Regions from separate parts of the Nonomuraea sp. NPDC049684 genome, predicted to be linked through region 1. Evidence: riboswitches for the same ligand, from Rfam matches in the RefSeq annotation. Region 1 holds a riboswitch; the other holds the start of a gene.
The links. A riboswitch is a leader RNA that binds a small molecule or an ion and turns the genes downstream of it on or off. The one in region 1 is predicted to bind glycine.
Positions count from the first base shown of each region.

Region 2: it holds a riboswitch for glycine, as region 1 does, so the genes downstream of both, gcvP (aminomethyl-transferring glycine dehydrogenase) here and gcvT (glycine cleavage system aminomethyltransferase GcvT) in region 1, are expected to answer to the same signal.

Region 1 is NZ_JBITLO010000002.1:92,425-106,883, reverse strand. It holds gene ACIBST_RS06210 (L-serine ammonia-lyase) at 1-975, opposite strand, end outside; gene gcvH (glycine cleavage system protein GcvH) at 1,035-1,424, opposite strand; gene gcvT (glycine cleavage system aminomethyltransferase GcvT) at 1,421-2,506, opposite strand; glycine riboswitch at 2,541-2,640, opposite strand; glycine riboswitch at 2,661-2,758, opposite strand; gene ACIBST_RS06195 (M28 family peptidase) at 3,056-4,429, opposite strand; gene ACIBST_RS06190 (M4 family metallopeptidase) at 4,501-6,795, opposite strand; gene ACIBST_RS06185 (gamma-glutamyl-gamma-aminobutyrate hydrolase family protein) at 7,018-7,707, opposite strand; gene ACIBST_RS06180 (3-oxoacyl-ACP reductase) at 7,704-8,480, opposite strand; gene ACIBST_RS06175 (aldehyde dehydrogenase family protein) at 8,471-9,814, opposite strand; gene ACIBST_RS06170 (glutamine synthetase family protein) at 9,823-11,193, opposite strand; gene ACIBST_RS06165 (FadR/GntR family transcriptional regulator) at 11,318-12,022, shown strand; gene ACIBST_RS06160 (DUF2264 domain-containing protein) at 12,066-13,805, opposite strand; gene ACIBST_RS06155 (substrate-binding domain-containing protein) at 13,930-14,459, shown strand, end outside.
Region 2 is NZ_JBITLO010000006.1:352,439-366,897, forward strand. It holds gene ACIBST_RS21995 (hypothetical protein) at 1-87, opposite strand, end outside; gene ACIBST_RS22000 (CDP-alcohol phosphatidyltransferase family protein) at 246-827, shown strand; gene ACIBST_RS22005 (sugar phosphate nucleotidyltransferase) at 832-3,336, shown strand; gene ACIBST_RS22010 (FHA domain-containing protein) at 3,598-4,110, shown strand; gene ACIBST_RS22015 (MerR family transcriptional regulator) at 4,134-4,760, shown strand; gene ACIBST_RS22020 (bifunctional nuclease family protein) at 4,893-5,363, shown strand; gene ACIBST_RS22025 (MerR family transcriptional regulator) at 5,511-6,131, shown strand; glycine riboswitch at 6,180-6,276, shown strand; gene gcvP (aminomethyl-transferring glycine dehydrogenase) at 6,443-9,268, shown strand; gene ACIBST_RS22035 (hypothetical protein) at 9,396-10,196, shown strand; gene ACIBST_RS22040 (hypothetical protein) at 10,217-10,573, opposite strand; gene ACIBST_RS22045 (alpha/beta family hydrolase) at 10,656-11,291, shown strand; gene ACIBST_RS22050 (DUF5999 family protein) at 11,248-11,445, opposite strand; gene ACIBST_RS22055 (TetR/AcrR family transcriptional regulator C-terminal domain-containing protein) at 11,644-12,204, opposite strand; gene ACIBST_RS22060 (hypothetical protein) at 12,314-12,712, shown strand; gene ACIBST_RS22065 (RNA polymerase sigma factor) at 12,822-14,159, opposite strand; gene ACIBST_RS22070 (hypothetical protein) at 14,331-14,459, opposite strand, start outside.

The DNA of each region.
Region 1 (14,459 bases):
CGCGGCCGCCGTGAGCAGGAAGCGCACCACGCCGTCGTCGTCGGCGCTCGGGACGAACTTGGTGTAGTACGTCAGCACGGCCGGGATGATGCCCGCCGCGCCGTTGGTCGGGGCGGTGACGATGCGGCCGCCCGCGGCGTTCTCCTCGTTGACGGCCAGGGCGAACAGCGCCACCCAGTCCATCGCCTGCAGCGGGTCCTTCTCGGCCGACTCGGCCTGCAGCCGCCGGTGGAGCTGGTTGGCCCGGCGCTTGACCTTCAGGCCGCCGGGCAGCACGCCCTCCTTGCTGATGCCGCGCCGCACGCACTCCGACATCACCCGCCACAGGTTGAGGATGCCCGCGCGGATCTCCTCCTCGGTGCGCCCGAACGCCTTCTCGTTCTCCAGCATCAGGGCGGAGATCGACAGGCCGGTGTTCGAGCAGTGCTTGAGCAGCTCCTCGCCCGAGGCGAACGGGTAGGGCAGGACGGTGTCGTCGGGCTTGATGCGGTCGGCGCCGGTGGCCTTCTCGTCCACGACGAAGCCGCCGCCGACGGAGAAGTAGACCTTCTCGCGCACGGTCTCGCCCTGCTCGTCGCGGGCGGTGAAGCGCATGCCGTTGGGGTGCTCGGGCAGGGAGATCTTGCGCTCGAAGACGAGGTCCTGGCCCACGACGAAGGGGATCTCGCGCTCGCCGTAGAGGTTGACCGTGCCCGAGGCGCGCATCTCGGCCAGGCGGGCGTCGACGGAGTCGACGTCGACCAGCTCCGGCTTCTCACCGGACAGGCCGAGCAGCACCGCCTTGTCGCTGCCGTGGCCCTTGCCGGTCAGGCCGAGCGAGCCGTACAGGATGACCTCGACGCGGGCCACGCGGGGGAGCAGGCCGTCGTCGTGCAGCCCGCGGGCGAACTTGTGCGCGGCGGCCATCGGGCCGCCCGTGTGGGAGCTGGACGGTCCGATGCCGATCTTGAAGAGGTCGAAGACGCTGATCGCCATTGATGGGCGCCCTTCAGTTCAGGAAGTGCCGGGGCCCGCCGCGGGCCCCGGCGGTGGTGTCAGGACTCGCCTGAGGTGAGCGCCGTGTACTCCTCGGCGGACAGCAGGTCCTCCGCGTCGCCCTCCATGCGGACGCGGAACATCCAGCCGTCGCCGTACGGGTCGCTGTTGGCCAGCGACGGGTCGTCGGCCACGGCCGAGTTCACCTCGACGATCTCGCCGCCGACGGGGGCGTAGATCTCGCTCACCGACTTGGTGGACTCCACCTCGCCGACCGAGTCACCCGCCTCGACGGTCGAACCGACCTCGGGGAGCTGCACGAAGACGACGTCACCAAGAGCCTCGGCGGCGAAGGCCGTGATGCCGACGGTCACGGTGATGCCGTCGTCCACGCCCGACACCCACTCGTGCTCCTTGGTGTAGTTCAGGTCGTCAGGGATGTTGCTCACTTGTTCCTCCTGTAGAAGGGCAGCTCGACCAGGTCCATAGGTTCATGGCTGCCCCGGATGTCCACGGCCAGACCTGTGTCGGCCCCGGCGTTCACGTAGGCCATCGCGATGGGCTTGCCCAGGGTCTGGGAGGGCGCACCGCTGGTGACCTCGCCGACGACGGCGCCGTCGCGGGTGACCGGGTAGCCGTGACGCGGCACCCGGCGGCCCTGGGCGACCAGGCCGACGAGGCGGCGGCGGGGCTGGTCGTCCTTGACCGCCTCCAGCGCCGCCCTGCCGACGAAGTCACCGGGCTTGTCGAATTTCACCACTCTGCCCAGCCCCGCGTCGAACGGGGTCAGGTCGGAGCTCAGCTCGTTGCCGTAGAGCGGCATGCCGGCCTCCAGCCTGAGGGTGTCGCGGCTGGACAGACCGGCGGCGCGCAGGCCGTGCGGCTCGCCCGCCGCCTCCAGGGCGCGCCAGAGCGGCACGGCGTCCTGGTTGGCGACGAAGAGCTCGAAGCCGTCCTCGCCGGTGTAGCCGGTGCGGGCGATGAGCGCCTGGCGGCCGTCGACCACGCCGGGCAGGCCCGCGTAGTACTTGAGACCGTCGAGGTCGGCGTCGGTGAGCGTGGCCAGGATCTCCTGGGCCTTGGGGCCCTGGATCGCGATGAGGGCGTACTGCTGGGAGCGGTCATCGACCACCGCGTCATACGACTTAGTACGATTTTTCAGCTCATCCGCGACTTTGTCGGAGTTCGAGGCGTTGGCCACCACCATGAACTCCTCGTCCGCCAGCCGGTAGACGATGAGGTCGTCGAGCACCCCGCCGCGCTCGTCCACGATCATCGTGTACCTGGCCCGGCCGGGCGCGAGCGCCGACAGGTGGCCGACCAGCGCGTAGTCGAGGGCCTCTCCGGCCTGCGGACCGGTCAGGAAGATCTCGCCCATGTGCGAGAGGTCGAACAGCCCGGCCGCCTCGCGGACGGCTTTGTGCTCCGCGGACTCGCTGCCGTACCGGAGCGGCATGAGCCAGCCGGCGAAGTCGGTCAGCGTGGCGCCTAGGGCCTCGTGGACGTCTCGTAGCGGCGTAGGTCGGGACATTTGTCGCACCTCAGGACAGGATTGGATGCCAGCATCCTCCCCCTCTGTCATGGATGCCTGAGAGCTTCGCCCGAGTTTTACCGGACTTTCACCTTCGGCGAGGCCCCGGGGGCCTGCTTTCCAGAGGTCACCTCCCCGTAAGAACGCCTTACAGGGCTGCCGCGCGGTCCTTTGCCTTGAGAGGTTCGCGGGGAGGGCTTGCTCCTTCAGGGACCCTGACCGGCTGTCAGGGTGCTCTCCCGCACGGTTTCGCCGGTGATGTCCGTCAGCCTAGTGCCGTCATGGGGGTGTTGTCGCGCTTCGCCCCCCGCCATCCGCGGCATCCGCGGCATCCCGCACGCAGCGAAAAGCGGCCGCGGCCCCGGAGAGGCGGGGTCGCGGCCGCGTTGGTGGCCGCGCGCGAGCCGGTCATGGCAGGTCAGCTCGCACGCGGCAGCTCTGGGCGGGCCGGCCGGGACCGGCCCGCGGGGGATCGAACCCGGGATCAGGCCCGAGGATCAGGCCCGAGGATCAGGCCCGAGGGTCAGGCCCGAGGATCAGGCCCGAGGGTCAGGCCCGTGCCCAGAGGGCGGGCACGTTCGGCGGCTCCCAGCCCGGCAGGCTGGTGTGCGCCTGGAGGCAGCGGTAGCTGACCCCCTGGTAGGTGACGACGTCTCCGGCCGTGTACGACTTGTAAGCCGTCCAGGTGGTGCCCTGGCCGTCCCCTCCGACGGTCAGGGTGAAGGACGCGGAGTGGTCCGCCGTCGTCCCGTCGCCGTTGATCCCTATGGTGTACGTCCCCGCCACGACGCCGCTGGCGGTGGCGATCGTGACGGTGGACGACTGGCCCGCCTGAACCGTGGACGGGCTGAAGGAGACGGTGACCCCGCTCGGCACGTTCCCGGCGGAGAGCGCGACGCTCTGCGCCTGGCCGGACGTGACCTGGGTACTGACCGCCGCGGTAGCCGACTGACCGGCCTGGACCGACGCCGACGACGGGGTCACCGAGATCGAGTAGTCGTTCTCCGTGGGCGTGCTGGTGCCCACGGCGAGCTTCCATATGGCGTACGCGATGGCGTCGGAGTTGCGGTCGAGCGCCGTGGTGTTGATGGCGCTCGGGTAGCTGTCGCAGGCGCTGTGGTAGCAGCGGTCGAACGCCTGCCCGGCCGAGCCGCCCCACTTGGCGGCCTGGGCCGAGCTCTTGACCGCCCCGGCCCCGGTGGCCAGGCCGCCGACCCGGACGCCCGCGCTCTTGAAGGAGGCGTGGTCGCTGCGGCCGTCGCCCTCCCTGTCACCCTCGGTCTGCAGGCCGATGGTGGCGAAGTAGTCGTTGAAGGTCCGCTGGATCGCCGCGTCGTCGTCGTAGACGAAGTAGCCGGCGTTGGTCGAGGCGATCATGTCGAAGTTCAGGTACACCTCGACGCCGCTCGCGCCGCCGTTCTGCACGTAGTACCTGGACCCGACCATGCCCGCCTCTTCGGCGCCCCACCAGCCGAAGCGCACGTGCTTGGTGAGCGTGGGCCTGCGGGCGGCGAGGGTGAGGGCGTTCTCCAGGAGGGCGGCCGAGCCGGAACCGTTGTCGTTGATCCCGGGGCCGGCCGCGACGCTGTCGAGGTGGGCGCCGAGCATCACGGTCTGGTTGGCAGGGCCGCCCGGCCAGTCGGCGATCAGGTTGCTGCCGCCGCTGAAGTTCTGCACGCGGGTGGTGAAGCCGGCCGCGTCCAGCTTGCCCTTGATGTAGTTCATCGAGGCGGTGAAGCCCGGCCTGCCCGAGGCGCGGTTGCCGCCGTTGCTCGTGGCGATGGACTGCAACTGGCTCAGATGCGCCGTCACGTTCGCGACGGGGATGTCGGGCGCGGGGTCGGCGGCGGCGCCGGCCGGTCCGGCCGGCGTGGTGAGGGTCAGGGCCAGCGCGGCGGTGGCCGCGGCGCCCAGCCTGAGCATGGCGTTCACGTTCTGTGGCTCCTCAAGGGGGTTGGGCGGCCACCCCGGCGTGGCCGCCCAGGTCGAGCGACTTAGACCGGCTGCCAGAGGGCAGGGGTGTTGGGCGGCTCCCAGCCCGGCAGGCTGGTGTGCGCCTGGAGGCAGCGGTAGCTGACGCCCTGGTAGGTGACGGTCTGTCCGGCCGTGTAGGCCGTGTACGTCTGCCACGTGGTGCCCTGGCCGCCGCCCACCGTCAGGCTGAAGGAGGCCGAGTGGTCGGCGCTCGCGCCGTCGGCGTTCAGACTGATCGTGTACGTGCTCGGCGTCACGCCGCTCGTGGTCGCGAACGTCACCGTGGACGACTGCCCGGCGGTGATCGTGGACGGGCTGAAGCTGACCGTCACGCCCGCGGGCACGTTGCTCGCCGACAGGGCGACGCTCTGCGCCTGACCGGCGGTGACCTGCGTGCTGACCGTGGCCGTGGCCGACTGCCCGGCCTGCACCGAGGCCGACGACGGGGTCACGCCGAAGGAGTAGTCGTTCGGCGAGCTCTGCCCGATCTGCAGGTTGTAGGTGGCCTGGCGGTCCACGTCGGCGCCGTCGGCCGTGATCGCGATCGAGTGGCTGCCCTGCGGGCTGCTCGCCGAGGTGCTGATCGTCAGCGTCGAGCTCTGCCCCGCGGTGATGGTGGCCGGGCTGAACGAGGCGGTCACGCCGGCCGGCAGGGTGCCGGTCCGCAGGGTGATCGACTGCGCCGAGCCGCCGGTCACGGTGGTGCTCACCGTGGTCGTGGTGCTCTGGCCCGGGGTGACGCTGCCGGAGGCGGGGTTCAGGTTGACCGAGAAGTCGTTGCTGCCCTGGGTGCAGGTCGGCTCGCCGGACTGGGCCCGTACGCTGACGCCGTCCCAGGCGTTCTTGACCACGTTGAACTCGGTGCAGCTGCCCGGGTACAGGGTCTTGGCGGCCTGGAGGGTGGCGACCCTGGCCTTGGCGTGCGTCCACGGCTGGGTCTTCATGTTCAGCGCGGACATGAACACCTCACCGGCCTTGCGTATGCCGATGCCGGTGATCGCGGCGCCGTTGTCGCAGCGGGTGCTGGCGGGCTTGCCCGAGGGGTTGGTGCCCTCGGCCACGAGGTAGAACCAGTGGTTCTGCGGGCCGGCCGCCGCGTGCACCTCGGTGTTCGGGATGGAGGCGCTGTAGCAGTTCGGGTGGCTGAGGGCCGACGGGTTGTACATGTTGCGGATCGGCCCGGACCCGGAGAGGTTGACCTCCTCGCCGACCAGGTAGTCCGGCGGGTCGTTCGGGTTGTTGGCGTACGCCTCGGTGAGCGCGCCGAAGATGTCGCCGGTGGACTCGTTCATGCCGCCGGTCTCGTTGCCGCTGCCCGAGCCGCCGCTGGTGAACTGGAAGATGCCGTGGCCGAACTCGTGGCCGACCACGTCCATCGACGTGAGCTGCTGGGAGTTGGCGGAGTTGTGGCCGAAGGAGCCGTACTGGCCGTTCCAGTAGGCGTTGACGTCGGCCAGGCCGACGCGGGCCGGGTAGCCGCCGCCCTGGCCGTTGATGCCGTTGCGGCCGAGCCAGGCGCTCAGCATGTCCCATTCCCGCTGCGCGGCGTAGAGCGCGTCGACGCAGGCGGTCTCCAGGTTCGTGCCCGAGCCGTTGCCCCAGGTGTCGGTGGTCTTGGTGTACGGCGAGCCGTTCTGGCCGCCGCACGCCACGCCGCTCCTGCGGGGGTCGCGCATCGTGTACGAGGGGCTGGTGTCGATGGTGACGGTGCCGACGTAGTAGCTGTTGCCGGTGCCGTCGCGCACCTCGTCCCAGTCGTCGATGACCCTGCCGGTGAGGGCGTCCACGTAGACGTGGAGCTTGGTCTCGTGACCGGCGGCGGTGGCGCCGGTGACGAGCACCTCCCAGGCCAGCCGCGGGGTCGTCGTGGTGGCGTGCACGGACAGCACCGGCGTGGCGACGGTCTCGACCCTGGCCACCTTGGCCCTGGCCGTCACGGCGGCCTGGGCCGCGGTGACCTTCGCCTTCGTGCCGATCCCGATCTTCGTGCGCTGCCCGGTGGCGACCGTGTCGACCACCGCGCCGGAGGCGTCCGTGGCGACGACCACGTCGCCGCCGTAGACGGGCAGGCCCGCGTGCTTGCGGGCGTAGGTCAGGTACTGCAGGCCGCGGACGCCTTCGACGGTCGACGTCAGCGTGAACGTGTCCTGCTCGGATGCCAGCAATGCCGCCGAGTCGGCCAGGATCGCGTTGTGTGCGGTGGCGATCGCGTTCCTGCGCTCGTCGGGGCTGGGAGGATCGGCCACCTGCGACGCTTGGGCTGTGGCGCTCGTGGCGCCCACCAGCGAGCTGGTGGTCAGGGCTAGCGCGAGCATTGCGGCAGCCCCCAACCTGAGTTTGGGGTTCACTCTCTGGCTCCTCAGGGGGGTGTGGAGTGGAAGAGCCCCGGCCGGCTGGGGATGAACACAGGGTGACACCGGGATGGCGCGACCCGGTACCCAACAAGTTTCCTATAACGCGGTGGTATGGCCCCCTGAGCTGGGATTTCGCGGGATTTTAGGGCGCAGAAAAGGTAAAGAAGCTTTCCAGTAACGGTCTCAGCAGGCCGCCGTGAACGCCTCGAAGAGCGCCGCCCCGTCGCCCGCCTCCGGGTGCCACTGGACCGCCGCCGCGAAACCGCCGGAGTCGAGCTCCACCGCCTCGATCGTCCCGTCGGCGGCCGTGGCGGTGACCGTGAGTCCGGGGGCGAGCCCGTCGATCGCCTGGTGGTGGTAGTGCGGGACCGCCACCGGGTCCGTGCCGAGCGCCTTGGCCAGGCGGCTGCCGGGCACGGGCGTGACCGGCAGGTGGCCGAACTCGCCGGGCGCGGGGGAGTGGCCGGTGTGCCCGGTCACGTCGGGCAGGTGCTGGTGCAGGGTGCCGCCGAGCAGCACGTTGAGCACCTGGAGGCCGCGGCAGATGCCCAGGAACGGCAGCCCGGCCTCCAGGGCCGCCGCCAGGAGGGCGAACTCGGCCTCGTCCCGGAACCGCCGGACGTAGCCGGTGCGCTCGTGCGCCGCGCGGCCGTACCTGGCCGGGTCGACGTCGCCGCCGCCGGCCAGGACGAGACCGTCGAGCCGCCCCACGACCTGGGCGGGATCGCCGGCCGGCGGCAGCAGCACGGGCTGCCCGCCGGCCTGGACGATCTTCTCGACGTACATGTACGGCAGCAGTGCGACGGGCAGGTCCCACACGGTGAACCGGGCGGGCTCGACGTACGTCGTGACGCCGATGACCGGACGGGTCACAGCGGCGTCACGTACGCGCCGGAGATGCCGCCGTCCACCAGGAACTCGGCCCCCGTGATGAAGGAGGCGTCGTCGCTGGCCAGGAACGCCACGGCGGCGGCGATCTCCGACGCCTCGGCGAAGCGGCCCACCGGAATGTGCACCAGGCGCCGCTGGGCCCGCTCGGGGTCCTTGGCGAACAGCTCCTGCAGCAGCGGCGTGTTCACCGGCCCCGGGCACAGCGCGTTGACCCGGATGCCCTCGCGGGCGAACTGCACGCCCAGCTCGCGCGACATCGCCAGCACGCCGCCCTTGGAGGCCGTGTACGAGATCTGCGACGTGGCCGACCCCATCACCGCCACGAACGACGCGGTGTTGATGATCGACCCCTTGCCCTGCCGCCGCATGTACGGGATGGCGTGCTTGCAGCACAGGTACACGCTGGTCAGGTTCACCTCCTGGACGCGGCGCCAGGCGTCGAGGCCGGTCTCCAGGATCGAGTCGTCGTCGGGCGGCGAGATGCCGGCGTTGTTGAAGGCGACGTCCACGCTGCCGTAGGTCTCGTGGGCCGTGGCGAACATCCGGACGACGTCGTCCTCGCTGGTCACGTCGGCCTTGACGAAGAGGCCGCCGACCTCGCCCGCGGCCTTGGCCCCGGCCTCCTCGTCGATGTCGACGCAGACGACCTTCGCGCCCTCCTGCGCGAACCTGCGCGCCGTGGCCAGCCCGATGCCGCTGCCCGCCCCCGTGACGACGGCCACCCGATCCTGCAATCGCTGCACTGTCACTCCCATGAGATGAAGACGTTCTTGGTCTCGGTGAAGGCCGTCAGGGCGTCCGGGCCGAGCTCGCGGCCGAGGCCGGACTGCTTGAAGCCGCCGAACGGCGTCCAGTAGCGCACCGAGGAGTGCGAGTTCACCGACAGGGCGCCCGACTCCACCGCGCGGGCCACCCGCAGCGCCCGCCCGACGTCGCGCGTCCAGATGGACCCGCTCAGCCCGTACGGCGTGTCGTTGGCGATGCGCACGGCCTCGGCCTCGTCGCTGAACGGCACCACCGACACGACCGGGCCGAAGATCTCCTCGGTGAAGGCGCGGTCGGTGACCTCGGAGGTGAGCACGGTCGGCGGGAACCAGAAGCCCTTGCCCTGGGGGCAGTCGCCCTGGAGGTAGGGCGTGCCCTCGACGAAGCCGCGGACGCGTTCCAGGTGCTCGGCGCTGATCAGCGGGCCCATCTCGGTGGACTCGTCGAGCGGGTCGCCGACCTTGACGCCGCGCACCGCCGCCGACAGGCGTTCCAGGAACTCGTCGTACACCTCGGCCTGGACGAGGATGCGCGAGCGGGCGCAGCAGTCCTGGCCGGAGTTGTCGAAGACCGCGTAGGGAGCGGTGCTGGCCGCCTTGCCGAGATCGGAGTCGGCGAAGACGATGTTCGCCGACTTGCCGCCCAGCTCCAGCGTCACCCGCTTGACCTGCGCCGCCGCCTTCGCGGCGATCTCCTTGCCCACCTCGGTCGAGCCGGTGAACACGATCTTGGCCACGCCGGGATGCTCGACCAGCCGGGCGCCCGCGACCTCCCCTGCCCCGGGCAGCACCTGGAGCACCCCCTCGGGCAGGCCCGCCGCCAGGGCCAGCTCGGCCAGCCGCAGCGCCGTGAGCGGAGTCCATTCCGCCGGCTTGACGATCACCGTGTTGCCCGCCGCCAGCGCCGGGGCCACGCCCCACGACATGATCAGCATCGGGAAGTTCCACGGCACGATGACGCCCACCACGCCCAGCGGCTCCTGGAACGTGACGTCCACGCCGCCGGGCACCGGGATCTGCTTGCCGTGGTTGCGCTCGGGGGCGGCGGCGTAGAAGTGCAGCACGTCGCGGACGGCCCCGGCCGCCCAGCGCGCGTTGCCGATCGGGTGCCCGGCGTTGTCCAGCTCCAGCCGGGCCAGCTCCTCGCCGTGGGCGTCCACCAGGTCGGCGAAGCGGCGCAGCAGCCGCGCCCGGTCGCCCGGCGCCACCTCCCGCCAGCTCCGGTACGCCTTCGCGGCCCGCTCCACCGCCCGGTCGACCTCGGCCGCGTCCGCCATCTCGACCTCGGCGACGACCTCTTCCGTCGCCGGATTAACGATCCTCATGCCTACCGTCACATTCGCTCGAAACCACGGAACAGCTCCCAGTCCGTCACCGCCGCGTCGAAGGCGGCCAGCTCCACGCGCGCGTTGTTCGCGTAGTGCTCGACCACGTCGTCGCCGAACGCCTCCCTGGCCAGCTTCGACCCCTCGAACAGGGCGAGCGCGTCCCGCAGCGTGTGCGGCACGGTCTCGGCGCCGGAGTCGTAGGCGTTGCCGGTGAAGGCGTCCTCCAGCGGCAGCTCCCGGTCGATGCCGTCCAGCCCGGCCGCGATCAGCGCCGACACCGCCAGGTAGGGGTTGACGTCCCCGCCCGGCACCCGGTTCTCCACCCGCAGCGACGGCCCGTGGCCCACCAGCCGCAGGGAGCAGGTGCGGTTGTCGACGCCCCACTTGACGGCGGTGGGCGCGAAGCTGCCGGGCACGTAACGCTTGTAGGAGTTGACGTTGGGCGCGTACAGCAGCGTGAGCTCGCGCATGCGGGCGAGCTGCCCGGCGATGAACCGCGCGCCGAGCGGCGAGAGCCCGTACGGCCCCTCGCCCGCCATCGCCAGGCCGCCGTCGAGGCCGCGCAGCGAGATGTGGATGTGGCAGGAGTTGCCCTCGCGCTGGTTCGGCTTGGCCATGAAGGTGATCGAGCGGCCCTCCTGGGCGGCGATCTCCTTGGCGCCGTTCTTGTAGATCGAGTGGTTGTCGCAGGTGCGCAGGGCCTCGTCGTAGCGGAAGGCGATCTCGTGCTGGCCGAGGTTGCACTCGCCCTTGGCCGACTCGACGTACATGCCGGCGCCCTCCATGTCGCGCCTGATGCGCCGGAGCAGCGGCTCGACGCGGGCGGTGCCGAGGAGGGAGTAGTCGACGTTGTAGAGGTTGGCGGGGGTCAGGTCGCGGTAGGCGCGCCGCCAGGCGTCCTCGTAGCTGTCGTCGTAGACGACGAACTCCAGCTCGGTGCCCACGTACGCGGCCAGGCCCCGCTCGGCCAGGCGGGCGAGCTGGCGGCGCAGGATCTGCCGGGGGGAGGCGGTGACCTCGCCGCCCTCCTCCCAGGCCAGGTCGGCCATGACCAGGGCGGTGCCGTCCTGCCAGGGGACCCGGCGCAGGGTGGACAGGTCGGGCTTCATCGCGAAGTCGCCGTAGCCCCGGTCCCAGGAGGACATGTCGTAGCCGGCGACGGTGTTCATGTCCACGTCGACCGCGAGCAGGTAGTTGCATCCCTCGGATCCGTGGTGGAGCACCTCGTCCAGGAAGTAGCGGGCGGAGAGCCGTTTGCCCTGCAACCTGCCCTGCATGTCGGCGACGGCGAGCAGCACCGTGTCGATCCGGCCGGAGGCGACCTCGCCCCGCAGTTCCTCGACGGACAGGAATCCGTTGCCCGCTGCTTCGCTCACCCTAGGTCGCTCCGATCTGCTCTGAAGCGCTTTCCCGTTGATTGGGCTAGTCTCAGACCATTGATGTGCATGCCGGGATCGCTTGTCAAGACCTGAGGACACCTTGGACGATTCGGCGCGTTTGATGACAGTGCTCCGCCCGGTGAGGGCGGGAAACGCCTTCGAGGAGACCGTGGAACGGCTGCTCCAGGCGATCAAACTGGGCGTGGTGCCGTACGGCGACAAGCTGCCGCCCGAGCGCGAGCTCGCCGTGCGGCTGGGCATCAGCAGGGTCACCCTGCGCGAGGCCATCCGCGCCCTTCAGGACGCGGGCTACCTCGACGTGCGGCGCGGCCGGTACGGCGGCGCGTTCGTCACCTATGTCCCGCCGCGGCCCGACGCGGGCGACCTGCGGCAGGCGGTGGCCGCCATGGGCATGGCCGAGCTGTCGGACGCGCTGACGTTCCGGCTGGCGGTCGAGTGCGGGGCGGCGCAGGTGCTGGCCGCGGCCGAGCTGACCCCGGCTCAGCGGGAGGTGCTGCCGCGCCGCCTGGCCGAGCTGGACGAGGCGCCCCTGGAGGACTACCGGCGCCTGGACACGGCCTTCCACCTGTCGATCGCCGAGCTGACCGGCTCGACGCTGCTCGCGGCGACGTGCGCCGACGCCCGCTCCCGGGTGAGCGACCTGCTGAACGCGATCCCGATGCTCCAGGTGAACATCGAGCACGCCGCCGCCCAGCACCGGGCCATCGTGGACGCCATCCTGGCCGGCGACCCGGACGCGGCGCGCCGGGCGATGGCCGAGCACCTGGAGGGCACGGCCGCCCTCCTCCGAGCCTTCCTGGCCTGAGCGCCCTTCCCGGCCTGAGGCTCTTCAGCGGGGGCCGGGGCCGTCAGGCGGTGCGGGCGTCCGGGGGCCGCACCCGGAAGGTGTGGCGGGCGCCGTCGGGCCAGGTCAGCGTGATGTCGTCGGCCGTCACCGCCGCCGTCGGCACCTCGAAGGGGTCGCCGCCCAGGACGGCCGCGCCGACCGCCCAGCCGTCGGCCGCCACCCCCTCCAGCACGGGCACGGCCGCCGGAGCCCCGAAGGCGCTGCCCTCGGGGTCGGCGGCGACGTGGGCCCGGCTGTAGCCGCGCATCGCGACCAGCTCGGAGACCAGCCCGTCGCCGTCCCGCACCCGCGCGCCGGGCCCGCCGGCCGGGTCGGCGGGCGCGACGAGCGCCCACCCGCTCTGCCGGACCGCCGAGCCGGGCGCGACCCGGTGGACGCGCACCTCGACGGCCCCCCTGACCACGCTCAGGCTCTCCACGCCCGCGCCCGCCGACGCGGCCCACGCCAGGTCGCCCGCCGAGCCCGCCCCCCGAGGGATGATCGTGCCGCGCCCGGCGACCGTGCCGTCCGGGCCGACGACGCCGAAGTGGTTGTCGGGGACGCCCGTGGTCGGCGCGGTGCGGGTGGAGTAGGCGTAGCGGTCGTACAGGGGGTCGCCGGGGTGGTGCTGGCTGCCGTGGTTGAGCAGCCGGGCGACGTCGCCGGTGTGCTGGACGACCAGCCCGGGGCCGGGCAGCGCGGCGAGCCCGGTGGGGCCCGGCTCCTCGGGCGCCGTCCACACCGGGTGGCCGGCCGGCAGCAGCAGCCCGAGGAACGCCTTCGAGGCCCAGTACGGCGACGCCGAGCCGGAGTAGGACTGCAGCGAGGGCTCGTGGGGGCCGTGCCAGCCCAGCGTGAGCAGCCCCTCGGGGGAGAGCGCGCCCTCGTCGAGGAAGCGGCGCAGGACGCCGGAGGCGATGCGCCGGGTCTGGCCGGGGGACAGCGGGGTGGCCTCCAGCAGGGCTCCGGCGAAGAGCGAGGTCGCCGAGGCGAAGCGGTAGGTGAGGGAGCGGCCCTGGTAGAGCATGCGGCCGTCCTGGTCGAAGGTGAGGGCGTAGCTCTCCAGGAAGCGGCGCAGGCGGGGCCCCGGGGAGCCGTGGCCCGACAGGTGGGCCAGCAGGGCCGGGTAGAGGTGCATGGCCCAGCCGTTGTAGTGGTCGAAGGAGCGGTTGTCGCCGTCGGTGTACCAGCCGTCGCCGGCGTACCAGGGCTCGATGCGGGCCAGGCCGCGTTCCACCGCCGCGCCGGCCTCCTCGGCGTGCAGGCCGGCGGCCGACAGGAAGCCGCCCACCATGGCGGGGAACAGCCACCAGTTGTTGTCCACCGGCTCGTGGCGCAGGGCCCCGGCCAGGTAGGCGGCGACGCGTTCGCGGGTGGCGGCGGGCAGGCGGTCCCACAGGCGCTCGCGCGTCAGCCAGAGCGACAGGGCGATCGAGGCCGCCTCGACCATGGGCTGGGTGCGGTCCTCGATCGGCTGCCAGACGCCGGGGCCGGACTCCAGGCCGCGCGCGTACGGGGCCAGCAGTTCCTCGGGGCCGCCGCCGGCCACGCGGAAGGCGGCCAGCAGGAAGGTGCGCGCGTACCCCTCCAGGCCGTCGCAGCGCGACCAGCTCTCGCGTCCCGGCAACGTGATCACGGCGCCGTCCGCGGAGCGGTACGGTTCCACCGCGGCCAGCAGCCCGTCGGCCACCGCCTCCCAATGGGCGCGGGTCCAGCCGGTGTACGGGCTGAGCGTTCGATCCTCCGGCGGAAGCGGGAACATGCGGCACTCCAAAGGGACGTCCGGTCTCCGGCGGGACCTTAGCATCCTGATCGAACGAAAGCATCCGTTCAAAAACGAAAGCACTTCCCGCTAGGATCGCAGGGTCGAGTCAGAAGGAGTCGCGGTGTTCGCCGAACAACGTCATGAACTGATCCTGCGCGAGGTGCGCGAGCGCGGTTCCGTACGCCTGGCCGAGCTGGTCGACCGGCTCAACGTCTCGATGGTCACCCTGCGCAGGGACGTCGAGCACCTGGCCGGACAGGGCCTGGTCAACCGCGTGCACGGCGGCATCACCCGGCCCGAGTCCGCGCCCGCCCCGGCCAGGGAGCGCTCGCTGACCCTCGGCATGCTGGTGCCCTCGGCCACCTACTACTACCCGGCGGTCATCAGGGGCGCCCGCGAGCGGGCCGAACGGCTGGGCGCGCGGCTCGTCCTCGGCGTCTCGCGCTACGACGACGAGGAGGACCGCACCCAGGTCAGGCAGCTCGTGGACGGCGGCATCGAGGGCCTGCTGCTCACCCCGAGCAGGCAGCCGGACGCCTCGCACGAGGACTGGCTGGCCGAGCTGGGCGTGCCGGCGGTGCTCGTCGAACGGCGGGCCGAGCTGGGCGGGCCCGCCTCGCTGCTGGACGCGGCGGCCTCCCATCACGCCCA
Region 2 (14,459 bases), on a different contig from region 1:
CCGGCCCAGGGCGAACCCGAGGGCCAGGCAGAGGAACAAGGCGATCTCCGGCGCGTCCCGCAGCACGCCGGACTCCCAGGGCCACATCCGATCCCCCCAAGGCAGGCCGGCAGCGCGGGGGGATCGATCATCCAGGCTTTTCCCGCCCCCACATGCCGCGAAACGCCATCAACCCCCACCGGCCCCGCGGGGAATGGTCGCTGGTGGGGCGTCTGTGCCGGAGTTCCACGCAGTAGGGTCTCTGCGTGAGCGAAACTTCCGCCGAGGACCGGATCTGGACGGTTCCCAACCTGCTGAGCTTCCTGCGCCTGCTCGGCGTGCCCGTGTTCCTCTGGTTGGTTCTGGGGCCCAGGGCGGACGGGTGGGCCATCGGCATCCTCATCGTGGCCGGGTTCACCGACTGGCTCGACGGCAAGATCGCTCGCGCGTTCAACCAGACCAGCAAGCTCGGCCGGGTGATCGACCCGGCCGCCGACAAGCTGTACGTCTTCGCCACGATCCTGGCGCTGCTGCTGCGCGAGGTCATCCCGTGGTGGCTGGTGGCCGTCATCGTGGCGCGGGAGCTCTTCGTCGCCTGTTCGTTCCCCGTACTTCGCAAACACGGATATAAGGCACTTCAGGTGCATTTCCTGGGCAAGGCCGCCATGTTCAACCTCATGTACGCCTTCCCGCTGCTCTTCCTCGCCTCCCACACCGGGTGGTATGCCGATATAGCGCGAATTGCCGGGTGGGCCTTCGCGATCTGGGGCACCGGCCTGTATTGGTGGGCAGGGATCCTGTATGTGGTGCAGGTGCGCCAACTCGTAACCGCGACCACGAAGGAGTGATCGGGTGAAGGCGGTCGTCATGGCGGGCGGGGAGGGGACTCGGCTGCGTCCGATGACCGCCAACCAGCCCAAACCTCTGCTCCCGGTGGCCAACCGCCCGATCATGGAACACGTCCTGCGCCTGCTCAAACGGCACGGCATCACCGAGACGGTCGTCACCCTGCAGTTCCTGGCCGCCCTCGTGCGCAACTACTTCGGCGACGGCGACGAGCTGGGCATGAACCTCCAGTACGCCACCGAGGACCTGCCGCTCGGCACCGCGGGCAGCGTGAAGAACGCCGCCGCCCGCCTGCGCGACGACCGCTTCCTGGTCATCTCCGGCGACGCCCTCACAGATATCGACTTATCCGACATGATCCGTTTTCATCGCGAAAATTCGGCTCTTGTCACCATCGGTCTGAAGCGCGTTCCCAACCCGCTCGAATTCGGGATCATCATCCTCGACGAGAACGGACGCGTTCAGCGCTTCCTGGAGAAGCCCACCTGGGGCCAGGTCTTCTCCGACACCGTCAACACCGGCATCTACGTCATGGAGCCCGAGATCCTCGACGCCGTGGCCGACGGCGAACCGGTCGACTGGTCCTCGGACGTCTTCCCCGCCCTCCTGGAACGCGGCGCCCCCATCTACGGCTACGTCGCCGACGGCTACTGGGAGGACGTCGGCACCCACGCCAGCTACCTCAAGGCCCAGGCCGACGCGCTGTCCGGCCGGGTCCGCCTCGACATCGGCGGCTTCGAGCTCTCCCCGGGCGTCTGGGTGGCCGACTCGGCCACGGTCGACCCCGACGCCGTCCTGAAGGGCCCGCTGCTGATCGGCGACTACGCCAAGGTGGAGGCGGGCGCCGAACTGCGCGAGTACACCGTGCTGGGCAACAACGCGGTCGTGCGCGAGGGCGCCTTCCTGCACCGCGCGGTCGTCCACGACAACGTCTACGTCGGCCCCGGCGCCCACCTGCGCGGCTGCGTCATCGGCAAGAGCACCGACGTCATGGGCGGCGCCCGCGTCGAGGAGAACGCCGTCATCGGCGACGAGTGCGTCATCGAGGCCGAGGCGTACGTCTCCAGCGGCGTCAAGGTCTACCCGTTCAAGACCATCGAGGCCGGCGCGGTCGTCAACACCAGCGTCATCTGGGAGTCGCGCGGCCAGCGCAACCTGTTCGGCCCGCGCGGGGTCAGCGGCCTGGTCAACGTCGAGATCACCGCCGAGCTGTGCGTCCGGCTGGCCGGCGCGTACGCCACCACCCTGCGCAAGGGCGCCTACGTCGTCACCTCCCGCGACTGCTCCCTGGCCGCAAGGGCGCTCAAGCGGGCCGTCATCGGCGCCCTGACCGCCGCCGCGATCAACGTCCTGGACCTGGAGGCCGCGCCGCTGCCCGTGGCCCGCTTCCACACCGCCCGCGAGTCGGCCGCCGGCGGCATCGCCCTGCGCACCACGCCCGGCGACCCGCAGAGCGTCGACATCGTCATCATGGACGACCGCGGCGCCGACCTGCCCCCGGCCGCCCAGCGCAAGCTGGAGCGGGTCTTCTCCCGCCAGGAGTACCGGCGGGCCTTCCCCGGCGAGATCGCCGAGCTGCACTACCCGGCCAGGGCCGTCGAGGGCTACACGCACGAGCTGATGCGGGCCATCGGCGTCACCGGCGTCAGGGACATGAAAGTCGTGGTCGACTGCGCCGGCGGCACCTCCTCCCTGGTGATGCCCACGCTGCTCAGCCGCGCCGGCGTCGAGGTGCTCACCGTCAACGCCCGGCTGGACGACGTCTCGCCCACCGAGACGCTGGCCGAGCGCCGGCGCGACCTGCAACGCCTGTCGGAGCTGGTCAGCTCCTCGCGGGCGGCCTTCGGCGTCCGCTTCGACCCGGTCGGGGAGCGCATCGCGCTGGTGGACGAGACCGGCCAGCTCATCAGCGAGGATCGCGCCCTGCTGGTCGTGCTGGACCTGGTGGCGGCCGAGCGCCGGGGCGGCCGGGTGGCCCTGCCGGTCACCACCACGCGGGTCGCCGAGCAGGTCTGCCGCTTCCACGGCGTGCAGGTGCAGTGGACCTCGACCGCGCTCGACGCCCTGACCTCCGCCGCCCAGGGCCCCGACATGATCTTCGCGGCCGACGGGCGCGGCGGGTTCGTCGTGCCGGAGTTCAGCCCGGCCATCGACGGCCTGGCCGCGTTCATGCGCCTGCTGGGCCTGGTGGCCCGCACCCGGCTGTCGCTCAGCCAGATCGACGCCAGGATCCCCGAGGTCAAGCTGCTGCGCCGGAGCGTCCCGACCCAGTGGGCGGCCAAGGGCGCGGTGATGCGCTCGGTCATCGAGGCCGCCGAGGCCGAGCCCGACGGCTGGCGCGTGGACACCACCGACGGCGTGCGGGTCGCCCGCGACGACGGGTCGTGGGTGCTGATCCTGCCCGCCGCCGCCGAGCCGGTCACCGAGCTGTGGGCCGAGGCCCCCGACATGGACGGCGCGCAGGCATTGCTCGAACGGTGGGCCCGCGTGGTCGAGCAGGCGGCCGTCTGATCACGTAGAGTAGCGGAAAAGCCTTCGCCCGAGATGTGCGCGCGGAGTGCCGCAAGATCGTAATGTAGAAACGCGCGGCGGCATGGACCACGGGGTGGGGGCGGCGGTAACTTTGTCAGCGTCCGAACCGCAGTCCAGCGCCCCGCCTTGACCTTTGCCGCTGATCAGCGTAAGTTGCGGCATTCGCAAACTTGAAGAGCGAAGGCAGGCGCGTCCCCAGCACCGTCGCCGCGTCTTCGCGGTAGGAGGCCGAGCCGATCGATGCCGAGCGTCTACTGCACGCAGTGCGGGCACGCCAACCCCGAGGATGCCCGTTTCTGTTCCCGCTGTGGGTCACCGCTGACCAGACCCGAGGTCTCCGGGGACACCACGTCGACGATCTCGGTCGCGGGAATCGAGGCGTACGAGGCTGAGACAGGCGACATGCTCCTGGCCGAACGGGCGCTGGTCGAACAGCTCCCGCCCGGCACGGCGTTGCTCACGGTGACCAGAGGGCCCAACCAGGGCAGCCGGTTCCGGCTGGACAAAGACCTCACCACGACCGGGCGCCACCCGGAGAGCGACATCTTCCTCGACGACATCACCGTCTCCCGCCGCCACGTGGAGTTCTACCGCCACCGCGGCGGCCAGTTCTCCGTACGCGACGTGGGCAGCCTCAACGGCACCTACGTCAACCGGGAGCGCATCGAGGAGGTTCCCCTGCACTCCGGAGACGAGGTGCAGATCGGCAAGTTCCGCCTCGTCTTCCTGATGAGGGTCAACGCCGGCGCATGAGCTCACAGGCGGCACGCTCGCACATGAGCATCGGGGAGGTGCTCGCCCTGCTGCAGGGCGAGTTCCCCGACGTCACCGTGTCCAAGATCCGCTTCTTGGAGGGTGAGGGGCTGATCGAGCCCGAGCGCAGCCCCTCGGGCTACCGCAAGTTCACCCATCTCCACGTCGAGCAGTTGCGTTTCATCCTGACCGAGCAGCGCGACCACTACCTGCCGCTGCGGGTGATCAAGGACAGGATGGCCGAGAGCTTCGGCCGTCCGCGCGCGGTGCAGCAGACCCAGGAGATCCGGTACGACCGGGCCCAGCTGCTGGAGGCGGCCGGCATCGACGAGGAGACCCTCGCCGAGCTGGAGGACTACGGCCTGCTCGCCCCCGTGGCCAGGCGCTACGACGAGGAGGCGCTGAAGATCGCGCGCAGCGTCGGCGCCCTGGCCCGCTTCGGCCTGCACGCCCGCCATCTGCGCGCGGTCAAGGCCGCCGCCGAGCGGGAGTGCGGGCTGGTCGAGCAGACCGTCGCGCCCATACTCAAGCGGCGCGCGCCCGGCGCCATCGGCGAGGCCGACGAGGCCGCCAGGGAGCTGTCCACGCTCCTGCTCGACCTGCACGCCTCGCTGGTCCGTCTCGGCGTCAGGTCTGTCCTGGGCCGCTGAGGGCACAGAGCTGGAAGGCCGGGGCACATTCCAGGCCTGCCGGGTGTTACGTTGAAATGCATAGGCGTGTAGCAGAAACGACCCAGTCAACAGCTGTGCCGGGTGACCGGCCGGCCGAATACGGAGCAGCCCGTGTTGCAGATGGAGGTCGTGGGCGTTCGAGTTGAGATGCCCACAAATCAGCCGATCGTCTTGCTCAAGGAGGCACACGGGGAACGGTTCCTTCCGATCTGGATCGGCATGACCGAGGCGACCGCGATCGCCCTGGCGCAGGCCGAGGAGCCGCCGCCCCGGCCGCTCACCCACGACCTGTTCAGGGACGTGCTGAGCGCGCTCGGCGTCGGGCTGCGCGCGGTCAACATCGTGGCCCTGCGTGACGGCATCTTCTTCGCCGACCTGGTGTTCTCCAACGGCGTGGAGGTCAGCGCCCGCCCCTCCGACTCCATCGCCCTGGCGCTGCGCACCGGCGCGCGCATCTTCGCCAGCGAAGAGGTCGTCCAGGAGGCCGGTGTGATCATCCCTGACGACCAGGAGGACGAGGTGGAGAAGTTCAGGGAGTTCCTTGACACGATCACTCCCGAGGACTTCGGCAGGGCGGGGTAGGTATTTCAGTGCATTTACGCTTCACGACGCGCCGAGCCGGATCGTTGACTGAGCATGGTCACGGTCCTACGGTGCAAGTGAAACCCGTGGTCGCCCTTTACGAACCCCCAGATCAGGCCATGGGATGAGAGAAAGCCGGAGGTCCGCGTGGCGGTCAGCAGCGGCGAGGGAAAGACGGCCGGCCAGGAAGATCCGGTGCGGCGCGAGAGCGCGCGGCAGCGTGCCGGAGAGCAGGGACTGCTCTTCGACGAGCAGCCCGCGACGGTGCCCGACGACATCGGATACCGCGGGCCCACAGCCTGCTCGGCGGCCGGCATCACCTACAGGCAGCTCGACTACTGGGCGCGCACGGGCCTGGTCGAGCCCACGATAAGAGCCGCGCACGGCTCGGGCTCGCAGCGGCTCTACAGCTTCCGCGACATCCTGGTGCTCAAGGTCGTCAAACGGCTGCTCGACACCGGGGTGTCGTTGCAGCAGATCCGCACCGCGGTGCAGCATCTGCGTGACCGCGGGGTCGCCGACCTCGCGCAGATCACGCTCATGAGCGACGGTGTCAGCGTCTACGAGTGCACCTCGGCCGACGAGGTGATCGATCTCCTCCAGGGCGGCCAGGGCGTGTTCGGCATCGCGCTCGGCCGGGTCTGGCGAGAGGTCGAGGGCTCCCTCGCGGAGCTGCCGGGGGAACGGGCGGCGGTCGAGGACACCGTCCCGGCCGACCATCCCGCTGACGAGCTCGCCAAGCGGCGTCGCGCACGCCGCACGGGGTGAGCTGAACCGCTGAACACACCGTAGTAATCTAGGACAGAGTAAGGCTGATGACCCCGTGCGGGAGAGTCCCTGGGCTTCGGTCCTGGGGCGCCGAAGGAGCAACCCTCCCCGGAATCTCTCAGGCATCCCGTACCGCTCGGGTGAGGCAACTCTGGAAAGCAGGTGCGCCCGCCAGGCGCACCTCACCGACGGTGCAAGCCCCATGGTGGGGTGAAGCTCTCAGGTCGCGATGACGTCGCGATGACAGAGGGGGAGATCCGGCACTCGCCCGCGCCCTGGCGCCGGTCTCCAAGCCTCGGGAGGCAACCTCCATGACCGACCTGTCCGCTCCGCCGTTCTCGTCCAGGCACATCGGCCCATCCGAGTCCGAGCAGCAGCGCATGCTCGAGGCCGTGGGCTTCGAGTCCGTCGGCGATCTGGTGGCCGTGGCCGTGCCCGAGGCCATCAGGGTCAAGGACCGGCTCAAGCTGCCGGCCGCCGCGAGCGAGACCGAGGCCATCGCCGAGCTGCGCGAGCTGGCCTCCCGCAACCGGGTGCTGACCTCCATGATCGGCCTGGGCTACTACGACACCGTCACGCCCGCCGTCATCCGGCGCAACCTGCTGGAGAACCCGGGCTGGTACACCGCCTACACGCCGTACCAGCCGGAGATCTCGCAGGGCCGCCTGGAGGCGCTGCTGAACTTCCAGACGGTCGTCTCCGACCTGACCGGCCTCGACGTCGCCGGCGCCTCCCTGCTGGACGAGGCCACCGCCGCGGCCGAGGCCATGACGCTGGCCCGCCGGGCCGGCAGGTCCAAGAGCGACGTGTTCGTGGTCGACGCCGACACGCTGCCCCAGACCAAGGCCGTGCTGGCCACCCGCGCCGAGCCGCTCGGCATCACGCTGGTCGAGCACGACCTCGACGGCGAGCTGCCGGAGTGCTTCGGCGTGCTCGTCCAGTACCCGGGCGCCTCGGGCCGCCTGCGCGACTTCCGCGACGTGGCCGCCAGGGCGCACGAGGCGGGCGCGCTCGTCGTGGCCGCCGCCGACCTGCTGGCCCTCACGCTGGTGGCCGCCCCCGGCGAGCTGGGCGCCGACATCGCCGTCGGCTCCTCCCAGCGCTTCGGCGTCTCCTTCGGGTTCGGCGGGCCGCACGCGGCCTACATGTCCGTACGCGAGGGCCTGCAGCGGCAGATGCCCGGCCGCCTGGTCGGCGTGTCGGTCGACGTCGACGGCGACCCCGCCTACCGGCTGGCCCTGCAGACCCGCGAGCAGCACATCCGCCGTGAGAAGGCCACCAGCAACATCTGCACCGCCCAGGTCCTGCTGGCCGTGATCGCCGGCATGTACGCCGTCTACCACGGCCCCGAGGGCCTGCGCCGGATCGCGCACCGCGTGCACCGGCACGCCGTCGCGCTGGCCGGCGGGCTGCGCGAGGCCGGCCTGGAGGTCGTGCACGGCGAGTTCTTCGACACCGTGCTCGTCCGTGTGCCCGGCGGGGCCGCCGAGGTGGTTGCCGCCGCCGCCGAGCGGGGCGTCAACCTGTGGCAGGCCGGCGACGACCACGTCTCGATCGCCTGCGACGAGAAGACCGGCGCGGCCGAGCTGGTCAAGGTGTGGGCCGCCTTCGGCGTCGAGCGCCAGGACGTGGCGCTGGAGGCCGACGCGCTGCCGGCCGAACTGCTGCGCGAGTCGGACTACCTGACCCACCCGGTCTTCCACAGTCACCGCTCCGAGACCGCGATGCTGCGCTACCTGCGCAGGCTGCAGGACAAGGACATCGCGCTCGACCGTTCGATGATCCCGCTCGGCTCGTGCACGATGAAGCTGAACGCGACCACCGAGATGGAGCCGATCACCTGGCCGGAGTTCGCCGGCGTGCACCCGTACGCGCCGGAGGCCCAGACCGAGGGCTACCGGGAGCTCGTCGGCACCCTGGAGGGCTGGCTGGCCGAGGTGACCGGCTACGACGCGGTCTCCATCCAGCCGAACGCCGGCTCCCAGGGCGAGTTCGCCGGCCTGCTGGCCATCCGCGCCTACCACCAGGCCAACGGCGACACCGAGCGGGACGTGTGCCTGATCCCGTCCTCGGCCCACGGCACGAACGCGGCCAGCGCCGTCATGGCGGGCATGCGGGTCGTGGTCGTGGCCTGCGACAGCGACGGGAACATCGACCTGGCCGACCTTGACGCCAAGATCGCCAAGCACCGCGACAAGCTCGCCGCGATCATGGTGACGTACCCGTCCACGCACGGCGTGTACGAGGAGTCGATCACCGAGGTCTGCGCCAAGGTGCACGAGGCCGGCGGCCAGGTCTACGTCGACGGCGCCAACCTCAACGCCCTGGTGGGCCTGGCCAAGCCGGGCGAGTTCGGCGCCGACGTGTCCCACCTGAACCTGCACAAGACGTTCTGCATCCCGCACGGCGGCGGCGGCCCCGGCGTCGGCCCGGTCGCGGTCCGCGGCCACCTGGCCGCCTACCTGCCCGGCCACCCGCTGCGCGACGGCAGCCCGGTCGGCCCGGTCTCGGCCGCCCCGTACGGCTCGGCGGGCATCCTGCCGATCTCGTGGGCGTACGTGCGGATGATGGGCTCCGAGGGCCTCACCGCGGCCACCGAGCAGGCCATCCTGTCGGCCAACTACCTGGCCAGGCGGCTGGCCCCGCACTACCCGGTGCTCTACACCGGCCGCGGCGGCCTGGTGGCCCACGAGTGCATCGTGGACCTGCGCCAGATCACCAAGGAGACCGGCGTCACCGTCGACGACGTGGCCAAGCGCCTGATCGACTACGGCTTCCACGCGCCGACCATGTCGTTCCCGGTGGCCGGCACGCTGATGATCGAGCCGACCGAGAGCGAGGACCTGGACGAGCTCGACCGGTTCGTGGACGCCATGATCGCCATCCGCGGCGAGATCGCCAAGGTGGCCTCCGGCGACTACGACAAGACCGACAACCCGCTGCGCAACGCGCCGCACACGGCCGAGTCGGTCACCGCCGACGAGTGGGCCCACCCGTACTCGCGGACCGAGGCGGCCTACCCGGTGGCCTCGCTGCGCGAGGGCAAGTACTGGGTGCCGGTGCGCCGCATCGACCAGGCGTACGGCGACCGCAACCTGGTGTGCTCCTGCCCGCCGCTGGAGGCGTACGAGGACTGATCCGCCCGCGCGGGTCCCCGCCCGGGGACCCGCGCCGGACCCGGCCCAGTCCTGCACCGTCAAGTGAGCAGACATGATCGCGACGAGCCGTTAGGCTCGGTGCGATCCGTCGCCGGAAGGAGCTCTCTTGACGTTCTCAGAGCTGCAGACCCCGCCGCTCGACACCGCCCGCCGGCTGGCCGAGGGCGGCGACCTGGAGGGTGCGGCGGCGATCCTGACCGAGCTGGTCGCCGACCCCGACAGCCCCGACCGGGCCCAGGCCGCCGTGGGGCTGGCCGTGGTGCTCGACGAGCGCGGCGACACCGAGGCCGCCCGCGCCGCGGCCCGCACCGCGCTGGCCACCGGCCATCCCGAGTACGCCGCCCAGGCCGCCTGCCACCTGGCCCAGGGCTTCGAACGCGAGGGCCGCGACGACCAGGCAAGGGCCGCCTGGCAGGCCGTGCTCGGCGTCGGCACCCCGGCCTACGTCCCGCTGGCGCACCTCGCGCTGGCCCGGCTGGCCGGCAGCCCCCAGGAGGCCGGCAAGGAGCTGCGCTCGGCCCTCGACGCGAGCCTTGACTCAGGCGACGCCGAGGCCGCCGCGCACGCGGCCCGCCAGCTCGCCGAGACGCTGCTGGAGTACGGCGACCCGGGGGAGGCCGCCGGGCTGCTGCTGGACGCGCTGGAGTTCGCCCCGGCGCGGGAGCTGCCGGGCCTGCGGGTGCTGCTCGGCATCGCGCACCTGGAACTGGCCTGCGCCGAGTTCGCCGAGGCCGTCGAGAGCGGGGCCGACCCCCAGACGGGCGCGCTGGCCATCGAGCTGCTGGCGCGCACGCTGCCGCTGCGCGGGCGCACCGAGGACGCCGGCCAGGTGTGGACCTACGGCCTGGAGCACGAGGACCAGACCATGGCCGCCGAGGTCCGGCTGCGTTTCCACCGCGACGCCTGAGCGCCGCCCGAGGAGAAGGCTCAGCCGCGGCGCATGATGGCCACGGCGGCGGCCACGTTGATGGCGACGATCGCCAGCCACGTGATCGTCAGGCCGACCAGCCCCGAGTTGCCGGACGCGATGGCGGTCAGCGGGATGCCGAGGCCCATCGAGCCCAGCGCGACGGGGATCATGGCCGCGCCGTTGTTCTGCCGCTGCTTGGGCTTGGCCGGGGTGAGGTCGTGGCCGCTCAGCTCGGCCTGGACGCGGGCGGCGATGGTGGCGTCGAGCCGTTCGACGAAGGACTCGACGAGCGCGGCCTCGTAGTCGGGGCCGAGGTCGCGGCGGGCGTCGAGGGTGGCCTGCAGGTCATCCCGGATGGGGCGCATCTCTGGCATGCAAGCCATCATCCCGGTTGTCCGGCGCGCCGTCATCAGACCTGGGAGCCAACGGCGGATCCTCCCCAGGTACGGTGCTGCCATGGAGATCATGACTCCGCGGGGGCCGGCGCTGGTGCAGGTCGACGAGGCGGCCGAGCCCCGGCTGCTGCTGGTGCTGACCCACGACTCGGCCGGGGGAGTGGACGCGCCCGACCTGCTGGCCGTCCGTGACGCCGCGCTCGGGGCGGGGGCGACCGTGGCCAGGGTGTCGCAGGCGTTCCGGGTCGCGGGGGCGCGGGCGCCGGGCTCGGCCGCCCGGCAGGACGAGGCCTGGGAAGTGGTGCTGGGCGAGCTGCGCGCCGGGTGGCCGGGGCTGCCGCTGGTGCAGGGCGGCCGGAGCAACGGCGCCCGGGTGGCCTGCCGTACGGCCTCGGCGGTGGGCGCGGCGGCGGTGGTGGCGCTGGCCTTCCCGCTGCACCCGCCCGGCAGGCCGGAGCGTTCCAGGGCCGAGGAGCTGCGCGGGGCCGGGGTCGACGTGCTGGTGGTCAACGGGGACCGGGATCCGTTCGGAGTGCCGGATCCGGCGGACTGCGCCCGGCTGGTGGTCCTGCCGGGCGAGGGCCACGACCTGAAGCGGGACCCCGCCCGGGTGGGCGAGGTCGTGGCCCGGTGGATCGGTGATTACGCCGCCGTCAGGCGGCGCCCACCAGGGGGTCGGGCCGGTGCGGCGCGATGACGGTGCCGCTGGGCAGCAGCTCCCCGGTGTCCTCGAACAGGACGACGCCGTTGCAGAGAAGGCTCCACCCCTGCTCGGGGTGGCATGCGAGGGTGCGTGCTGCCTCGCGGTCCGGCGCCTCGGCAGACGGACAGGCCGGGTCGTGCGGGCACATCGGCGTGCCTCCGATATCTCGTGGGTGCTCCCGGGAGAGGGACGGGAGCGGCTCGGGTTTGTTGTTCTGGCAAGTGTGCGACGTGGGTCACACGGTCCGACATAGCCCGTTCGGACTGTTACAGGAGGATCCCCCGGTCGTGTGACCTTCGACACAGCGTGCCTTATGCAGGATAACGGGCCAAGCGCGACACGCGCACTACGTTTGCAACCCCTTGAGCAAAGCGTCGAGCCCTCTTTCGAAGTCCACATCCGCCCTTTCGTCTCGCCTGACCCATTCATCGACTTCCGGGTCAGCCCATCCGGATTGCTGGACTTCGACCGCCACGCTGCCGAACACGAACGCCCGCAGCGCGCGCACGGCCTCGGGGGCGTCGCTCAGGCCGCCGTCGGCGAGCTGCTCGGTCTGCTCCCTGATGGCGACGGCGGTGGCGCCCTTGGGCGGCTTGGTCAGGGCCAGCGCCAGCACGCCCGGATGCTCGCGCAGCAGCTCCCGGCCCGCCCGGCACCACGCCCTGGCCGTCTCCTGCCAGGTGGCCGCCTGCTCCACGTGCACGGACGTGACGTGCTCGGCCAGCGCGTCCATCAGCGCCTCCTTGCCGCGGGGCAGGTGGTGGTAGATGGCCATGGCCTCCACCTCCAGGGCGTCGCCCAGCCGGCGCATGGTGAGCCGGCGCAGCCCCTGGCTGTCGGCGATGTGGAGTGCGGCCTCGATGATGCGCTCGCGGGAGAGTGGGACGGGAGGTCTCTTTGCGGGCATGGTGATCATCTTACTGGGCGGCCCCGTCCGTCGCCCGGTGTTCGGGGGCGGTGTCGGACGGCGTACCCTTGTGGGTTGAACAGCAAAGACTGCGTGAAGGGCAGGGTCGATGGCGTTTTTCCGTCCGCGGGTGAGCCGGGAGGCCGAGGTTCGCTACCACGCGGACCAGGAGATCTCCAAGGGCTTCCCGCAGCTGCTTGACAAGGCCAGGCAGGCCGAGCAGATCGTGCGCGACCTGCGTGCGGCCGCGGCCGACGAGATCGAGCTGCTGGCGGCGGGCCGGGCGTTCGACGTCGCGCTGACCGAGGCGCTGCGGGCCGCCGAGGCGGGGCAGCGGGCCACGTTCGGCGTGCGCTCCTACGACGACCGCATCGCGCGCCGCAAGGCCAGGGCCACCCCCCGCGGGGCCATGTGGACGGCCGAGGTCGACCGGCTGCGCACGCTGCGCGAGGAGAACCGCATGTGGGGCATCCCGCGCGTGCCCCGGCCGGTGCCCGCCACCGTCTGACCGGAGGGTCCGACCGAAGGCACACGAGAGCCCCGGCGCCGTGCGCGCCGGGGCTCTTCGTGCGTTCCGGGCCGTCACCGCCAAGGGCTGACGGCCCGGGTGGTACGGATCAGCTGGCCCAGTCGAGCAGCGGGCGGGTGTTGCTCGGGTGGCGCAGCTTCGACAGCGACTCCTTCTCCAGCTGGCGGATGCGCTCGCGGGTCAGGCCGAGGTGCTTGCCGATCTCGTCCAGCGTGTGCGGCTTGCCGTCCACCAGGCCGAAGCGCAGGGCCATGATCTTCGACTCGCGGGGCGAGAGGTTGTCGAGCACGCCGCGCAGCTGGTCGCCCAGCAGCTGGCGGTCGACGATCTCCGACGCCTCCGGCGAGTCGACGTCCTCGATGAGGTCGCCGATCGTGGTCTCGCCGTCCTCGCCGATGGTCGCGTTGAGCGAGATCGGCTGGCGGCTGGTGCGCAGCAGCTCCTCGATCTGGTCCGGCGTCTTGTCGAGCTCGACGGCCAGCTCCTCGGGCGTGGGCTCGCGGCCCAGCCTCTGGTGCATGTCCCGCTCGACCCGCGACAGCTTGGAGAGCATCTCCAGCACGTGCACGGGCAGCCGGATCGTCCGGGCGGAGTCGGCGAAGCCGCGCTGGATGGCCTGCCGGATCCACCACATGGCGTAGGTGGAGAACTTGAAGCCCTTGGTGTAGTCGAACTTCTCCACGGCCCTGATCAGCCCCAGGTTGCCCTCCTGGACGACGTCCAGCAGGGACATGCCGCGGTCGGTGTACTTCTTGGCCACCGAGACCACCAGGCGCAGGTTGGCCTCCAGCATGTGGTCCTTGGCCTGCCGGCCGTCCTCGATGACCAGGTGCAGGTCGTCGCGCACGGACGGCGGCACGTCCGGGTCGGTCTCCAGCTTGTACTCGGCGTACAGGCCGGCCTCGATCCGGCGGGCCAGCTCGACCTCCTGGGCGGCGGTGAGCAGGGTCCGGCGGCCGATCGACTTCAGGTACGTGTGCACCGAGTCGCCCATGACGGACTGGTTGTCGTCGAGGTCCATGGCCTCGGTCTCGATCTCGGCGTCCTCGGCCGTCAGTTCGAGGTCGTCGGGGGCCACGTCCTCCTCGTGCTCCGGCTTGCCGTCCACCGGGTTTTTTGCCTCGGCGGCCGTGCGGCCGGTAGCCTTTGCCCCGGAAGCCTTCCTCGGCTTGGGGGCGCTCTTGGTCGCGGTCTTCTGGGTGGTCTTCCTGGCGGCGGTCTTGGTCAGCGACGGCTCGTTCTCGGCAGCCAGGCTCACACCGGCCTCCGAGAGCTCGCGCAGGATCGTGCGGCCTTCCGAGGGGCTGATGCCGGCCTCGGCGAACGCGTCGCGCAGCTCCGCCAGAGAAAGGTGACCCTGGGCTCGCCCTCGTTCAATGAGCTGGTCGAGAGTCGCGGGTGGGGTCGCCACGGCGGTTCTGGGCATGAGGACACCTCCTCCGTACGGAGTCGAAGCGATCAGGCAGGTTGTGGTGGGGCGGTGGTCACTCCGCACGGCGCACCAGTATCAATAACGCCATCCACCGCTATTTGTTCCCGGAGGGATGAAAAAGGGGCGGAACGCCCAGAGGGCGTGCCACCCCCTGGAAGGCGGGAACTACTCCGCCACCTCGAAGCTTCCGGTCCCCTCGGGCATGGGCATCGGCTCGGCCTCTTCCATGCGCTTGTCGGTCCAGTAGTCGATGACCTCGCGCGGGTCGGGATTGACCTCCGTGGACACCACGAC